DNA from 2 places in the Ureibacillus sp. FSL W8-0352 genome. Region 2 is predicted to be linked to the other one. Evidence: a T-box and tRNA genes for the amino acid it is inferred to sense, from the RefSeq annotation. Region 2 holds a T-box; the other holds one or more tRNA genes.
What was found. The T-box of region 2 lies ahead of cysS (cysteine--tRNA ligase). A T-box ahead of a tRNA ligase gene usually reads a tRNA of that ligase, here a tRNA-Cys.
Positions count from the first base shown of each region.

Region 1: it encodes a tRNA-Cys, which carries the amino acid that the T-box ahead of cysS (cysteine--tRNA ligase) is inferred to sense. The anticodon was not compared.

Region 1 covers NZ_JBBOQT010000001.1:1,787,666-1,794,924, forward strand. Annotated here, with positions in the region: gene NST98_RS09110 (ISL3 family transposase) at 1-723, shown strand, start outside; gene NST98_RS09115 (hypothetical protein) at 759-956, shown strand; gene tnpB (IS66 family insertion sequence element accessory protein TnpB) at 946-1,299, shown strand; gene tnpC (IS66 family transposase) at 1,348-2,922, shown strand; gene NST98_RS09130 (transposase) at 2,978-3,232, shown strand; tRNA gene NST98_RS09135 (tRNA-Leu) at 3,371-3,453, opposite strand; tRNA gene NST98_RS09140 (tRNA-Cys) at 3,504-3,577, opposite strand; tRNA gene NST98_RS09145 (tRNA-Gly) at 3,585-3,659, opposite strand; tRNA gene NST98_RS09150 (tRNA-Gln) at 3,665-3,739, opposite strand; tRNA gene NST98_RS09155 (tRNA-His) at 3,774-3,849, opposite strand; tRNA gene NST98_RS09160 (tRNA-His) at 3,876-3,951, opposite strand; tRNA gene NST98_RS09165 (tRNA-Trp) at 3,978-4,051, opposite strand; tRNA gene NST98_RS09170 (tRNA-Tyr) at 4,056-4,140, opposite strand; tRNA gene NST98_RS09175 (tRNA-Thr) at 4,149-4,224, opposite strand; tRNA gene NST98_RS09180 (tRNA-Phe) at 4,232-4,307, opposite strand; tRNA gene NST98_RS09185 (tRNA-Asp) at 4,316-4,391, opposite strand; tRNA gene NST98_RS09190 (tRNA-Met) at 4,396-4,472, opposite strand; tRNA gene NST98_RS09195 (tRNA-Val) at 4,493-4,568, opposite strand; tRNA gene NST98_RS09200 (tRNA-Glu) at 4,573-4,647, opposite strand; tRNA gene NST98_RS09205 (tRNA-Ser) at 4,661-4,753, opposite strand; tRNA gene NST98_RS09210 (tRNA-Asn) at 4,762-4,836, opposite strand; rRNA gene rrf (5S ribosomal RNA) at 4,851-4,966, opposite strand; rRNA gene NST98_RS09220 (23S ribosomal RNA) at 5,089-7,259, opposite strand, start outside.
Region 2 covers NZ_JBBOQT010000001.1:2,644,965-2,652,223, reverse strand. Annotated here, with positions in the region: gene rplK (50S ribosomal protein L11) at 1-73, opposite strand, end outside; gene nusG (transcription termination/antitermination protein NusG) at 325-861, opposite strand; gene secE (preprotein translocase subunit SecE) at 1,011-1,196, opposite strand; gene rpmG (50S ribosomal protein L33) at 1,241-1,384, opposite strand; gene sigH (RNA polymerase sporulation sigma factor SigH) at 1,466-2,113, opposite strand; gene NST98_RS13300 (NYN domain-containing protein) at 2,184-2,696, opposite strand; gene rlmB (23S rRNA (guanosine(2251)-2'-O)-methyltransferase RlmB) at 2,699-3,448, opposite strand; gene NST98_RS13290 (Mini-ribonuclease 3) at 3,450-3,860, opposite strand; gene cysS (cysteine--tRNA ligase) at 3,862-5,265, opposite strand; T-box leader at 5,392-5,606, opposite strand; gene gltX (glutamate--tRNA ligase) at 5,655-7,115, opposite strand.

The DNA.
Region 1 (7,259 bases), 860 kb from region 2:
AAAGATAAAATATCCGAAAAAGATATTGCGATGAAACATCATGTTTCTCATGCCACCGTCAGTCGTGTCATTGACAGCTTTTATAGCTACTATCAACCAAATGTTCACTACCTTCCACAGCATTTGTGTTTTGACGAGTTTAAATCAGTGAAATCCGCAGCTGGAGCGATGTCCTTTATTTTCTGCGACTCTGAAACGGGGGAGATTGTGGATATCGTGGAGGACCGAAGATTATCTGTCCTCAAAGAGTATTTCTTACGGTATTCCAAGAAGGCGAGAAATGCGGTAAAAACGATTGTCATCGATATGTATAGCCCTTATATTTCCTTAATCCAAGAAGTTTTCCCTAAAGCGGAAATCATACTCGACAAATTCCATATCCTCCAACTATTTAGCAGAGCTTTAAACAAAACGCGCATCAACGTCATGAATCGGGATAAAAAGAATTACAATAAATTAAAAAAATACTGGAAGCTCCTTCTGAAAGATCAAACAAAACTTGATTATAAGAACTATACATATCATCGTTGCTTTAAAAAGCATATGTGTGAGGTGGAGATTCTCCACTATCTCATTGATTTAGATTCTGAATTAAAAGCTTCCTATGAGTTATATCAATACGTGCAACATTGCATCAAAACCAAAGACTTTGAGCTATTGAAGAAAACCCAGCGTAAGCCCGAATTCAAACGACGCATATCAATCGATCGTACCTCCCTGTAAGATAGAGTTATCGATTACAGAGGAGGTGTTTTTGTTTGGCAGTTGAAAAATTAAATATCGTCCCTGTCAATTTGGAATCCGATTCTGATTCAACTTCACCCTCAACGAGTCGTGGTCCTCTCAAACCTGTATGCGTTATTCAAGCAACAAATTTTAAAATCTCCTTTTACCCCGGTGTAAAACCTCACATCATTCAAACGGTCATCAAGGAGTTGAATAGCAGTGATTCATGATTTTACTAAGTGTAAAAATATCTATATCATTTGTGGTCGTACGGATATGAGAAAAGGAATTGATGGTCTTGCCACCTTAATTCAGGATTCTTTCGAACTGGATCCATATAGCAACGCCATTTTCTTATTTTGTGGACGGAAGAAAGACCGCTATAAATGTTTGTATTTTGATGGAGATGGCTTCGCCATGTTATACAAACGAATCGATAACGGCAAACTCCAATGGCCCAGAAATGAAAATGAGGTTCGAAATTTGACTCAACAGGAGCTTCGATGGTTACTCGAAGGGCTCTCGATTCAACAACCTAAAGCCATCCAAAAATCGAAAAAAGGTGTCTTCTAAATACCGATTCATGATATAATCAACTCTATATAGAATCAGTACGGAAAAGTGGTGGATGTTGTGAACAATGATTCATACGAAAAGTTAATTCAGTCATTAGAAGAGCAACTAGCTCATGCCAATCAAAAAAATGATGAATTGTTGAAACAAATTGAATTATTGTCACAACAAGTTCGTTATTTAACTAAACGGCTTTATGGCTCAAAATCTGAAAAATCAAAGTATCAAGCTCCAGACGGACAGTATTCTTTGTTTGATGACGACTCTTTTTTTAATGAACCTGAGCACACAGGAGAAAAAAGCACGGACACTGTGACATACACAGTTGTTCGTAAACGACATAACAAGAAAAAACGAAATGATTCTTTTATGGATGGTTTAGAAATTGAAGAAATTCATCATCATCCAGAAAACTTACAATGCGAGTGTTGTCAATCACCTATGACAGAGATTGGCAGCACGATTGTACGAGAAGAAGCAAAATTCATACCAGCTACTATGAAGCGTGTTCAGCATATTGAACACGCTTATGAGTGCAGGTCTTGTAAAAAAGATTCGAATAAAGACTCACAAATCAAACGTGGAAAAGCACCGCAACCTGCCATTCTGCGAAGTATCGCAGGACCAACGGTCTTAGCAAAACTCATCTATGATAAATTTATTCTTTATTTACCCTTATATAGGCAGGTAAAGGAATGGCATCGTTATGGTTTACTAACCAATGATAAGAACCTATCCAACTGGGTGATTCGCACGGCAGAAGATTGGCTTCTTCCATTATATAATCGAATGAAAGAAACCCTCATGAAAAAATCAATTCTTCATGTCGATGAAACCTATGCCCAAGTATTGAACCGCTCAGATGGAAAGCCAGCTCAATCTAAAGCTTACAACTGGGTGTTCCGTAGCGTAGGATCTCAAGGTCCAGCAATTGTTCTGTTCCATAGTGCTTTATCCCGAAGTCGGGAAATTTTGACTGACTTTATGAAAGGCTTTAAAGGGACGATTATCTGCGATGGATATTCTGCATACCATGATGTGCCAAATATTCATTTTGCCAACTGCTGGGCTCATGTTCGTCGATACTGGTTAAAAGCCGAAAGTAAAAATGGACGGATTGGTGTCGATTATTGTGATCGACTTTACCGCCTAGAACGGAAATTTAAGAAACTTCGGCCGAGCGAACGGAGAAAAGCTAGACAAAAAGAGTCCAAACCTATCGTTGAGGCATTTTTCAAATGGATTGACGAATCTCCTTTCTATGGGAAGAATGCCCTTGCCAAAGCTGCGGAATATACATTGAAGCACGCCGAAGGTTTAAAAGCTTTTCTGTATGATGGACGCATTGAAATGGACAACAACCCAGCTGAAAATGCGATTCGGCCGAATGTCATTGGACGAAAAAACTGGCTGTTTTCCGTGAGTGAATCGGGAGCCGATGCAAACGCCATCTGTTTAAGCTTGGCTGAAACGGCAAAAGCTAATGGAATTGATTTTTATCAATACTTAGTGAAAGTATTGTCGGAACTCCCAAGTTTACCAATCCATCAACAGCCAGAAATATTAGATCGCTATTTGCCATGGTCGAAAACAATTTGTGAATCATGTGCAATGGCAAAATAGCCCTTAATCCGAAAAAATATTGGATTGAAGGGCTATTCGTCGTGCGTACCAGAGGGTGCGCATTTTTTTATTTATCTCACATATTTCGGGCTTACAACCCAGCTATATGAAAACCGCCATCAAGACAATCAACAAATACATCAATTACGTCGAGAATACGCTAAAGTACGATTATAATAACGGCATTTTAGAGGGGATTCATAACAAAATCAAAGTGATTAAACGCATTTCTTTCGGTTATCGATCCTTCTATCACTTTAGAAACCGAATATTCATTACCCAAAACTTAGCGAAAATAAAAACAGCTTAGGGGAACCTCGAATTTCCCCTAAGCCATCCGATTACATATTACCAAATAATGTCGCTAAAATTTATTCACCAACACCATTTGACAAAGAACCCATTATTACTGAAGGCTTTGATGATATAAGGTTTCCTTGAATCCTAATGCCGATGGTGGGAGTCGAACCCACACTCCTTTTGGGAACACGATTTTGAGTCGTGCGCGTCTGCCAATTCCGCCACATCGGCATAATAAAAAAGAGAAAAAAATAAATCGGTTAAACCGATATTTATTTATTTGGAGGCGGCTACCGGATTCGAACCGGTGATAAGGGTGTTGCAGACCCGTGCCTTACCGCTTGGCTAAGCCGCCAAATTACTGGAGCGGAAGACGGGGTTCGAACCCGCGACCCCCACCTTGGCAAGGTGGTGTTCTACCACTGAACTACTTCCGCATGAATGGCTGGGGTACCAGGATTCGAACCTGGGCATGACGGAATCAAAATCCGTTGCCTTACCACTTGGCTATACCCCAATAATATTATATAAACAACTTATATTCTATTTTATGGGGCGGCTGATGGGAATCGAACCCACGTATGTCGGATCCACAATCCGATGCGTTAACCACTTCGCCACAGCCGCCAAAAGCAGGTATATTAAAATATGTATGGGGCGACTGATGGGAATCGAACCCACGTATGTCGGATCCACAATCCGATGCGTTAACCACTTCGCCACAGTCGCCAAAATATCTTGGTGAAAATTAAAAATGGCAGGGGCAGTAGGAATCGAACCCACACCAAAGGTTTTGGAGACCTCTATTCTACCGTTAAACTATGCCCCTGTAATGGTGGAGGGGGGCGGATTCGAACCGCCGAACCCAAAGGGAACGGATTTACAGTCCGTCGCGTTTAGCCACTTCGCTACCCCTCCGGAAAGTATGGTGCCGGCGAAAGGAATCGAACCCTCAACCTACTGATTACAAGTCAGTTGCTCTGCCAATTGAGCTACACCGGCATATTTATGGTGGGTCGGGACGGAATCGAACCGCCGACACTTTGATCTTCAGTCAAATGCTCTACCAACTGAGCTACCGACCCACTTTTTATGGCGGTCCCGACGGGACTCGAACCCGCGATCTCCTGCGTGACAGGCAGGCATGTTAACCGCTACACCACGGGACCACTTTGGTTGCGGGGACAGGATTTGAACCTGCGACCTCCGGGTTATGAGCCCGACGAGCTACCAGACTGCTCTACCCCGCGATAATGTTAATTGTTTTTTATGGTGGAGGATGACGGGATCGAACCGCCGACCCCCTGCTTGTAAGGCAGGTGCTCTCCCAGCTGAGCTAATCCTCCGAATTGGTGACCCCTACGGGATTCGAACCCGTGTTACCGCCGTGAAAGGGCGGTGTCTTAACCACTTGACCAAGGGGCCAATCTCTTAATTATGGCGGAGAGTAAGGGATTTGAACCCTTGAGACAGGTTATCCCCGTCTACACGATTTCCAATCGTGCTCCTTCAGCCTCTCGGACAACTCTCCAAGAAGAATGGCTCCGAAGGTAGGATTCGAACCTACGACCAACCGGTTAACAGCCGGTTGCTCTACCACTGAGCTACTTCGGAATGATTTTATATAAGCCTAGCAACGTCCTACTCTCACAAGGGGAAGCCCCCTACTACCATCGGCGCTAAAGAGCTTAACTTCCGTGTTCGGTATGGGAACGGGTGTGACCTCTTTGCTATCGCCACTAGGCTTGATTCCTTACCGAAAGACAAGTATTATTATATCATATTCTATACTTTTTTCAAGTATTTTTTATATTTTTTAATTACGAGAGGTTGTTCTCTCAAAACTGGATAACGACATTGAAATGATTGGTTAAGTCCTCGATCGATTAGTATCCGTCAGCTCCACACGTCACCGTGCTTCCACCTCGGACCTATCTACCTCATCGTCTTTGAGGGATCTTACTTGCTTATGCAATGGGAAATCTCATCTTGAGGGGGGCTTCATGCTTAGATGCTTTCAGCACTTATCCCGTCCACACATAGCTACCCAGCGGTGCCTTTGGCAAGACAACTGGTACACCAGCGGTGTGTCCATCCCGGTCCTCTCGTACTAAGGACAGCTCCTCTCAAATTTCCTACGCCCACGACGGATAGGGACCGAACTGTCTCACGACGTTCTGAACCCAGCTCGCGTACCGCTTTAATGGGCGAACAGCCCAACCCTTGGGACCGACTACAGCCCCAGGATGCGATGAGCCGACATCGAGGTGCCAAACCTCCCCGTCGATGTGGACTCTTGGGGGAGATAAGCCTGTTATCCCCGGGGTAGCTTTTATCCGTTGAGCGATGGCCCTTCCATGCGGAACCACCGGATCACTAAGCCCGTCTTTCGACCCTGCTCGACTTGTAGGTCTCGCAGTCAAGCTCCCTTATGCCTTTACACTCTGCGAATGATTTCCAACCATTCTGAGGGAACCTTTGGGCGCCTCCGTTACCTTTTAGGAGGCGACCGCCCCAGTCAAACTGTCCACCTGACACTGTCTCCCAAGCCGATCAGGCTTGCGGGTTAGAATTTCAGTACAACCAGGGTAGTATCCCAAGGGCGCCTCCAGGGAAGCTGGCGCTCCCCCTTCTACGGCTCCTACCTATCCTGTACAAGTTGCACCGAAATTCAATATCAGGTTACAGTAAAGCTCCACGGGGTCTTTCCGTCCTGTCGCGGGTAACCTGCATCTTCACAGGTACTATAATTTCACCGAGTCTCTCGTTGAGACAGTGCCCAGATCGTTACGCCTTTCGTGCGGGTCGGAACTTACCCGACAAGGAATTTCGCTACCTTAGGACCGTTATAGTTACGGCCGCCGTTTACTGGGGCTTCAATTCGGAGCTTCGCTTGCGCTAACTCCTCCTCTTAACCTTCCAGCACCGGGCAGGCGTCAGCCCCTATACTTCACCTTACGGTTTTGCAGAGACCTGTGTTTTTGCTAAACAGTCGCCTGGGCCTATTCACTGCGGCTCATCAGGGCTTGCACCCCAATGAGCACCCCTTCTCCCGAAGTTACGGGGTCATTTTGCCGAGTTCCTTAACGAGAGTTCTCTCGCTCACCTTAGGATTCTCTCCTCGACTACCTGTGTCGGTTTGCGGTACGGGCACCTCCCGCCTCGCTAGAGGCTTTTCTTGGCAGTGTGAAATCAGGAACTTCGCGCGTAACGCGCTCCCCATCACAGCTCAGCGTATTAGGAAGCGGATTTGCCTACTTCCACGCCTTGCTGCTTGGACACGCTCGACCAACGGCGTGCATTCCCTATCCTCCTGCGTCCCCCCATCACTCAAACGGCGGGGAGGTGGTACAGGAATATCAACCTGTTGTCCATCGTCTACGCCTTTCGGCCTCGACTTAGGTCCCGACTAACCCTGAGCGGACGAGCCTTCCTCAGGAAACCTTAGTCATTCGGTGGATGGGATTCTCACCCATCTTTCGCTACTCATACCGGCATTCTCACTTCTAAGCGCTCCACCAGTCCTTCCGGTCTGACTTCGACGCACTTAGAACGCTCTCCTACCACTCGTGCAACGCACGAATCCACAGCTTCGGTGAATCGTTTAGCCCCGATACATTTTCGGCGCAGCGTCACTCGACCAGTGAGCTATTACGCACTCTTTAAATGATGGCTGCTTCTAAGCCAACATCCTGGTTGTCTAAGCAACGCCACATCCTTTTCCACTTAACGATTACTTTGGGACCTTAGCTGGTGGTCTGGGCTGTTTCCCTTTTGACCACGGATCTTATCACTCGTAGTCTGACTCCCGTGTATAAATAGCTGGCATTCGGAGTTTGTCTGAATTCGGTAACCCGAGGTGGGCCCCTAGTCCAAACAGTGCTCTACCTCCAGTATTCTTCACACGAGGCTAGCCCTAAAGCTATTTCGGAGAGAACCAGCTATCTCCAAGTTCGATTGGAATTTCTCCGCTACCCACACCTCATCCCCGCACTTTTCAACGTGCGTGGGTTCGGGCCTCCAGTGAGTGTTACCTC
Region 2 (7,259 bases):
CAACTGGTGGAGCTGGATTCGCTTTACCAGCAGGGATTTGAAGTTTAACAATTTTAATAACTTTTTTAGCCACGAGACACACCTCCTTAAGTCCGTGATGTGGTATATTGGGTTGCCCCTCCCACTCAAATATACATTTATCAGCCATGCCGATAAAATATCATTAACTCATATCGCAGACTAAAAAAACTAGTCTGACCTATGAAATGATATCATTTTTCATATTCTTAAGCAAGTAAAAATATTATAAAGATATAAATTATTTGTTAACCAAATTGGTTAAAATGTGCAAACCATTGAAATTTTTTACTCTTTTTTAAAGGTTTATACCCGTTGTACTTGTTCGAAATCTAATTCCATTTTCGTTTCCCGACCGAACATGTCAACTGAAACTTTTACTTTTCCTTTATCCACATCGATTTCCTCTACATTTCCTTGGAAATGAGCAAATGGTCCATCTAACACTTCAACTAGATCGCCAACAGCAATATCTAACTCGCCAATTGCTTTTTTGTGTAATCCCATTGAACGAAGCAGACGATCTACTTCTTCAGGCAGTAAAGGTGTCGGTTTTGCTCCTCCGCCTGATGAGCCAATAAATCCTGTCACTCCTGGGGTATTGCGAACAACGTACCAAGAATCATCAGTTAAAATCATTTCAACTAATACGTAACCCGGGAAAACTTTTCGCATCACCGTACGTTTTTTTCCATCTTTTAAATCAGTTTCTTCATGTTCAGGGATGATTACACGGAAAATGAGATCTTGCATCCCCATTGTTTCTACTCGTTTTTCGAGATTTGCTTTTACACGATTTTCATAACCTGAATAAGTATGAACTACATACCATTGTTTTTCCATAATGTATATTGGACTATTCGTCCTTCCCTCCTTTACAATTACAACCCGTTGAATCTGTATTTAATATTATAATTTACAACATAAATGAAAAAAACCCGCGAAATGTTAGACGGGCTATTTTTCGAAAGATATTTAGTATGGGGCTATAATTATATTTTTAAATACCAACGGAATGCTCCCGAAATCAATAAATCTACAAGCACAAAAAAGATTGCTACAAAAATGACTGTTGTGATTACAACAATCGTATATTTTGTAAGCTCTTTGCTTTTTGGCCAGCTTGTCTTTCTCATTTCGGACATAACTTCTTGCAGAAATTGTTTTATTTTGCCCATTCTAGCTTAACCTCCGAATAAATCATCTGTCTTCTCTATTTCAACTAGCGCGTTTGTTTGTGTAATGTGTGTCGATTGCAGCGCTGACAATACTTTTTCAATTGTAATCTAGTTGAGCTGTCTTTTTCAGGATAAGTGTAATTTCTAGAACCACACTCTTCACAGCTTAATACAATTTTCTTTGCCACTGAAAAAACCTCTATTCTGGCATTTTATCTTTTAAAGACTAACACCAAAAAAACATGCTGTCAATAATTGAGGAATGAGTTTCAAATAATTTCCCCATTTTCTAAATGGCGCTCCAATTTCCGTTTCACCCGTTGCAATGCATTATCAATTGACTTTACATGACGATTTAATTCTTCAGAAATCTCATTATAAGATTGTCCATCTAAATATAAAGTAAGCACTTGTTGTTCAAGTTCGCTTAAAATTTCGCTAATTTTTTCTTCCAAATAGGAGTACTCTTCTCGGTTAATCATTAAATGTTCTGGATTTTCTGATTCCGAGCATGTAATGACATCCATCAACGTCCGATCCGACTCTTCATCATATATTGGTTTATCAAGAGAAACATAGGAATTGAGTGGAATATGTTTCTGACGCGTTGCCGTCTTAATAGCAGTAATAATTTGGCGCGTAATACATAACTCTGCAAAAGCTTTAAAGGAAACAAGCTTGTCCTCTTTAAAATCTCTTATGGCTTTATATAAACCTATCATTCCCTCTTGTATAATATCTTCCTTGTCCGCTCCTATTAAAAAATAAGAGCGAGCTTTCGCCTTTACGAATACACGGTATTTATTAATTAAGTAATCTAACGCCTCTGTATTACCTTGATGCACTAGTTCAACAAGTTGTTCATCCGTTAGCTCGTCAAAAGATTGTACTACTTGCGATTGCTCTGTTTTTAGCAACGGCCTCACCCCAGACGTATAAATCATATTAGGAACAGTATATATGAATTGGAAAATATAGGTCAATTGATTATTTTAAACCTCTTCTCCATTTTTCGAAGGCTAACTCTACTTCTTTCGATAATGGGATTCTAGATTTAGGTCTTTCTTTCTGCGAAGTTTCTACTCTTTTTGATATTTTTGATTGAATAATTTCCAACTCTATTTCTAGTTCACGGGCTGATTTTCGAAGGGCACCATTCCCAAATATTACGTTTTGCTCCGTCATATCAGAAGTTGCTACGTATATTTGGACTTTCCTCCCTTTCAGCTCGTTTGATAATTTTTCAATACGCTCATCTGCCGTTTCGTTCTTTCTTGTAAAAATTACTTCCACTGCATTTTGTACATAGGATTTTTCTGCCCCGGAAACATGATAGGCGTCGAAAACAACAATCACCCGCCATCCCATAGCGGCTTTATATTCTGCCATTAGTTCAAGCAGGCGATTTCTAGCTTCCTCTAAATCTGTATCTTTTAAAGGTCGCAATTCTTTCCAAGCACCTATCATATTGTATCCATCAACTATTAGAATGTTTTTCATAACTAATCATTCACTTCTTGACGTTTTCGGTACACTTCATACATTAATAATGCCGCCGCAACAGACGCATTCAATGAATTAACATGCCCAACCATTGGCAAATGGTAGAGAAAGTCACATTTCTCCTTCAGTAGTCTACTCATTCCTTTCCCTTCACTTCCAATAATGATAGCTAGCGGCAAGGTAGCATCCATTTTTCGATAGTCGGTGCTACCTTTTGCATCTGTTCCAGCAATCCAGACGCCTCTTTCTTTTAACTCATCTACTGTTTGCACTAAATTGTTCACTCTGCAAACAGGAACATGCTCAATAGCTCCTGTAGAAGCTTTCGCTACCGTTGCTGTAAGTCCAACAGAACGTCTCTTTGGTATGATTATACCATGAACGCCAATCGCATCTGCAGTTCGCATAATCGAGCCAAGATTATGAGGGTCTTCTAGTTCATCTAAAATGATGAAAAATGGATCTTCGCCTCTTGCTTTGGCCACATCAAATAATTCATCGAGTTCCGCATACTTATAAGCAGCGACAGAAGCAACGATACCTTGATGGTTGGCGCTTGAAAGTTGATCGATTTTTTTCTTTGGCACAAACTGTACAAATACTCCTCGTTCGCGGGCTAAATCCAGCACTTCCTTAATTCCCGATTTTTTCACACCTTCACTAATCCATATTTTGTTCATTTCTCGGCCTGAACGAAGGGCTTCTAATACCGGGTTTTTGCCAGCAATCATTTCTCCACTTTCGCTCATGTTATGACGCTCCTTTCGCTTCTTCAACGATTTGTATTGCATAATCAATTATTTTATTCATACGTTCATACTGTTTTGTTAAATAAAGACTGCCGAGAACTGCTTCAAATCCGGAACTATTGCGATAAGTTTGAACATCCGTATTTTTCGGAACAGTACCAGACTTTGCATTGCGCCCACGTCTATAAATTGATAACTCTTCTTCCGTTAAATACTGTTCTTCTATCATGCGATGCACAATCATTGATTGAGCTTTAGCAGAGACATATTTTGTCGCCTCATGGTGCAGCGTATTCGGTTTCGTTCGACCGCTTAACAATAAATGTTCCCTAACGCGCACCTCTAAAACGGCGTCCCCCATATATGCTAATGCAAGTGCGTTTAATTGCTTAATATCAACTTGTTGTGCCATCTTATGAACCTCGTTTCCAGCGAGTACCTTGTCGTGTATCTTCTAAAATTATGTTCATACTTAATAATTGGTCACGAATTTCATCCGCTCTCTTGAAATCACGATTTTTTCGTGCAATATTACGCTCTTCAATTAACTTTTCAATTTCTTCATCTAAAATTTCCATCTCAACAGCTAATTTAATTCCTAAAACACCACTAAGAACTTCAAATGTTTCAATAAATGCTTTTAGCACTTTTTCATCCGTATTTGTTTCGTTTACATACGTATTTGACGTGCGAGCTAGTTCAAATAAAACAGAAATACCGTTAGCTGTATTGAAATCATCATCCATTTCCTTCTCGAATTGTTTTTTCAACTCATCGATTTTTTCTAAATACAATTCACTATTTTCTGCAAGGTTCGTCGTAGATTTTAGTCGATGTTGAAGATTCGAATAAGCTGTGCGCAAGCGCTCCAATCCACTTCGAGCGGATTCAATCAATTCTTCTGAGAAATTGATTGGATGACGATAATGTACAGAAAGCATGAAAAATCTTAATACTTGCGGATCAATTTTCTGGATAATATCGTGGACTAATACGAAATTCCCAAGAGATTTTGACATTTTTTCGTTATCAATATTAATATACCCATTATGCATCCAGTAACGGGCAAAAAGTTTTCCGGTATAGCTTTCAGACTGAGCAATTTCATTTTCGTGGTGCGGGAATGTTAAATCTTGACCTCCAGCATGAATGTCAATTGTGTCACCTAGATGAGCTCTTGCCATTACAGAGCATTCAATATGCCATCCAGGTCGTCCTTCACCCCAAGGGCTACTCCAGTGAATTTCACCTGGTTTTGCAGCTTTCCAAAGAGCAAAGTCTAGTGGATCTTCTTTTTTTTCACCCGCTTCGATACGTGCGCCTACTTTTAAATCATCAATTGACTGATGACTTAGTTTTCCATAACCTTTAAACTTGCGTGTGCGGAAATAGACATCCCCTTGAGATTCATAAGCATACCCTTTATTGATTAATACTTTAATAAATTCAATAATATCATCCATATGTTCTGTCACTCTCGGATGAACATCCGCTTTTTTGCATCCAAGTGCAGTGATATCCTCAAAATAAGCTTTTATAAAACGCTCTGTCAGTTCAGAAACTTCTTCTCCTAACTCGTTAGCTGCCTTAATAATTTTGTCGTCCACATCGGTGAAGTTTGATACATACTTCACATCAAACCCTTTATATTGCAAATATCTTCTTACTGTATCATAGACAATGGCAGGACGTGCATTGCCTATATGAATGTAGTTATAAACAGTTGGTCCGCATACGTACATTTTTACTTTTCCCTCTTCAAGAGGAACAAAAGGTTCTTTTCTTCTTGTTAACGTATTGTAAATTTGAATTGCCATGTCATTCTCTCCTTTAGCCAATTCTCTTCGAACAAATATATCCTTCTATAACTAAATTACCACCAATTCTCTACAGGTAGCCAATAAAAATTAGCTGAATAAAAAACGCCTCCATCATATCACTATGACAGAGACGCCAAATTCGCGCGGTTCCACTCTGGTTGAAAGCATGAAGCTTTCCGCTCGAGGTCTTTAACGGTGACTAGCCGACTTGCCTACTCCATTTCAGCAAAGTGCTCAAAGGTGCATTTCCGTAAAATAGAGGTTTAGGTCACTTTCAGCCTGTGGTGACCCTCTCTTTCAAACATATTTTACGTACTTCTCCTTTTCAACGCTTTCACTTTTATATCATTATATCCAAGGCTCAAAAACCGTTCATCTAAAAAATATTAATTTGTGAATTTTTCTAATCGGGCTAAAACTTTTTCTTTGCCCACTAATTCGATTGCATCCGCCAATTCCGGACCATGAGTTTGGCCTGTTGTCATCACTCGAATTGGCATAAATAAGTTTTTCCCTTTATATCCAGTTTCTTTTTGTACTGCTTTAATTGCCGCTTTAATTGACGAAGCATCAAAAGCTTCCGAAGCCTCTAATTGCTGTTTAAATGATGTAGCCAATTCTTTAATATGTTCTAAAGCTAGTACTTCTTGGGCAGCTTCATCATATTCAATTTCATCTTTAAAGAACAAGCTAGATAATTCAACAATTTCTGCACCATAACTCATTTGATTATGGTATAACGCAATCAATTTTGTTGCCCATTGTTTTTGTTCACTAGTCAATTCTAAAGGAAGTAAACCGGCTTTTTGCAAGTGAGGAAGTGCTAAGTCTACTACTTCATCCAATGACAATTTTTTAATGTATTGGTTGTTCATCCATGTTAGTTTATTCCGGTCAAACATTGACGGTGATTTTGATAAACGCTTCTCATCAAAAATTTCAATCAATTGTTCTTTTGTAAAGATTTCTTCTTCCCCTTCCGGAGACCAACCAAGCAATGCAAAGAAGTTGAACATCGCTTCTGGTAAATATCCAAGCTCTTTATATTGAGAAACGAACTGGATAATGGATTCATCACGTTTTGATAACTTCTTATGATTTTCGTTCACAATGATTGTTAAATGGCCGAACTCAGGGTATTCCCAATCGAAAGCATCAAAAATCATCATTTGTTTCGGCGTATTAGATAAGTGTTCTTCTCCGCGGAATACATGCGTAATTTCCATATAATGGTCATCCAAAACAACCGCAAAGTTATAAGTAGGAATTCCATTCGCCTTCACGATAACCCAATCGCCAATATCTTTCGATTCAAAAGTAACTTCTCCGCGCACTAAATCATTAAATTTGTATGTTACATTTTCTGGAACTTTAAAACGGATTGTATAAGGAATTCCCTGCGCTTCTTTTTCAGCGATTTCCTCTTTCGTTAAATGGCGGCATTTGCCTTCGTAAGTTGGAGCAGGAATGCCTTTTGCTCTTTGGGCTTCTCTTGAAGCTTCCAATTCTTCAGGTGTGCAGAAACATTTATAAGCTAGTCCTCGTTCTAATAGCTCTTCCGCATGTTTCTTATATATATCTAGTCTTTCCGTTTGGCGATATGGCGCATAAGGTCCGCCAATATCTACAGATTCATCTGGAATTATTCCAAGCCAGCGCAGATTATCAAGCTGTGACGCTTCTCCACCCTCGACATTGCGCTCCGTATCCGTATCTTCAATGCGAACAACAAATGTTCCGTTGTAATGTTTTGCAAACAAATAATTAAATAACGCAGTACGCGCTCCACCAATATGTAAATGACCGGTAGGACTTGGCGCATACCGAACACGAACTTGTTTTGTCATAATTTTCCTCCTAAGTTTACCAGATAAAAACCTTCATTTTTAATTTGGCCACTACTAGAATATTTCCATTTCCAATGCTTCCCTTAACTTTTGTACATTTTACCACTCTGTCTTCACATTGAAAAGTTAATGAGAGGGAAGAAA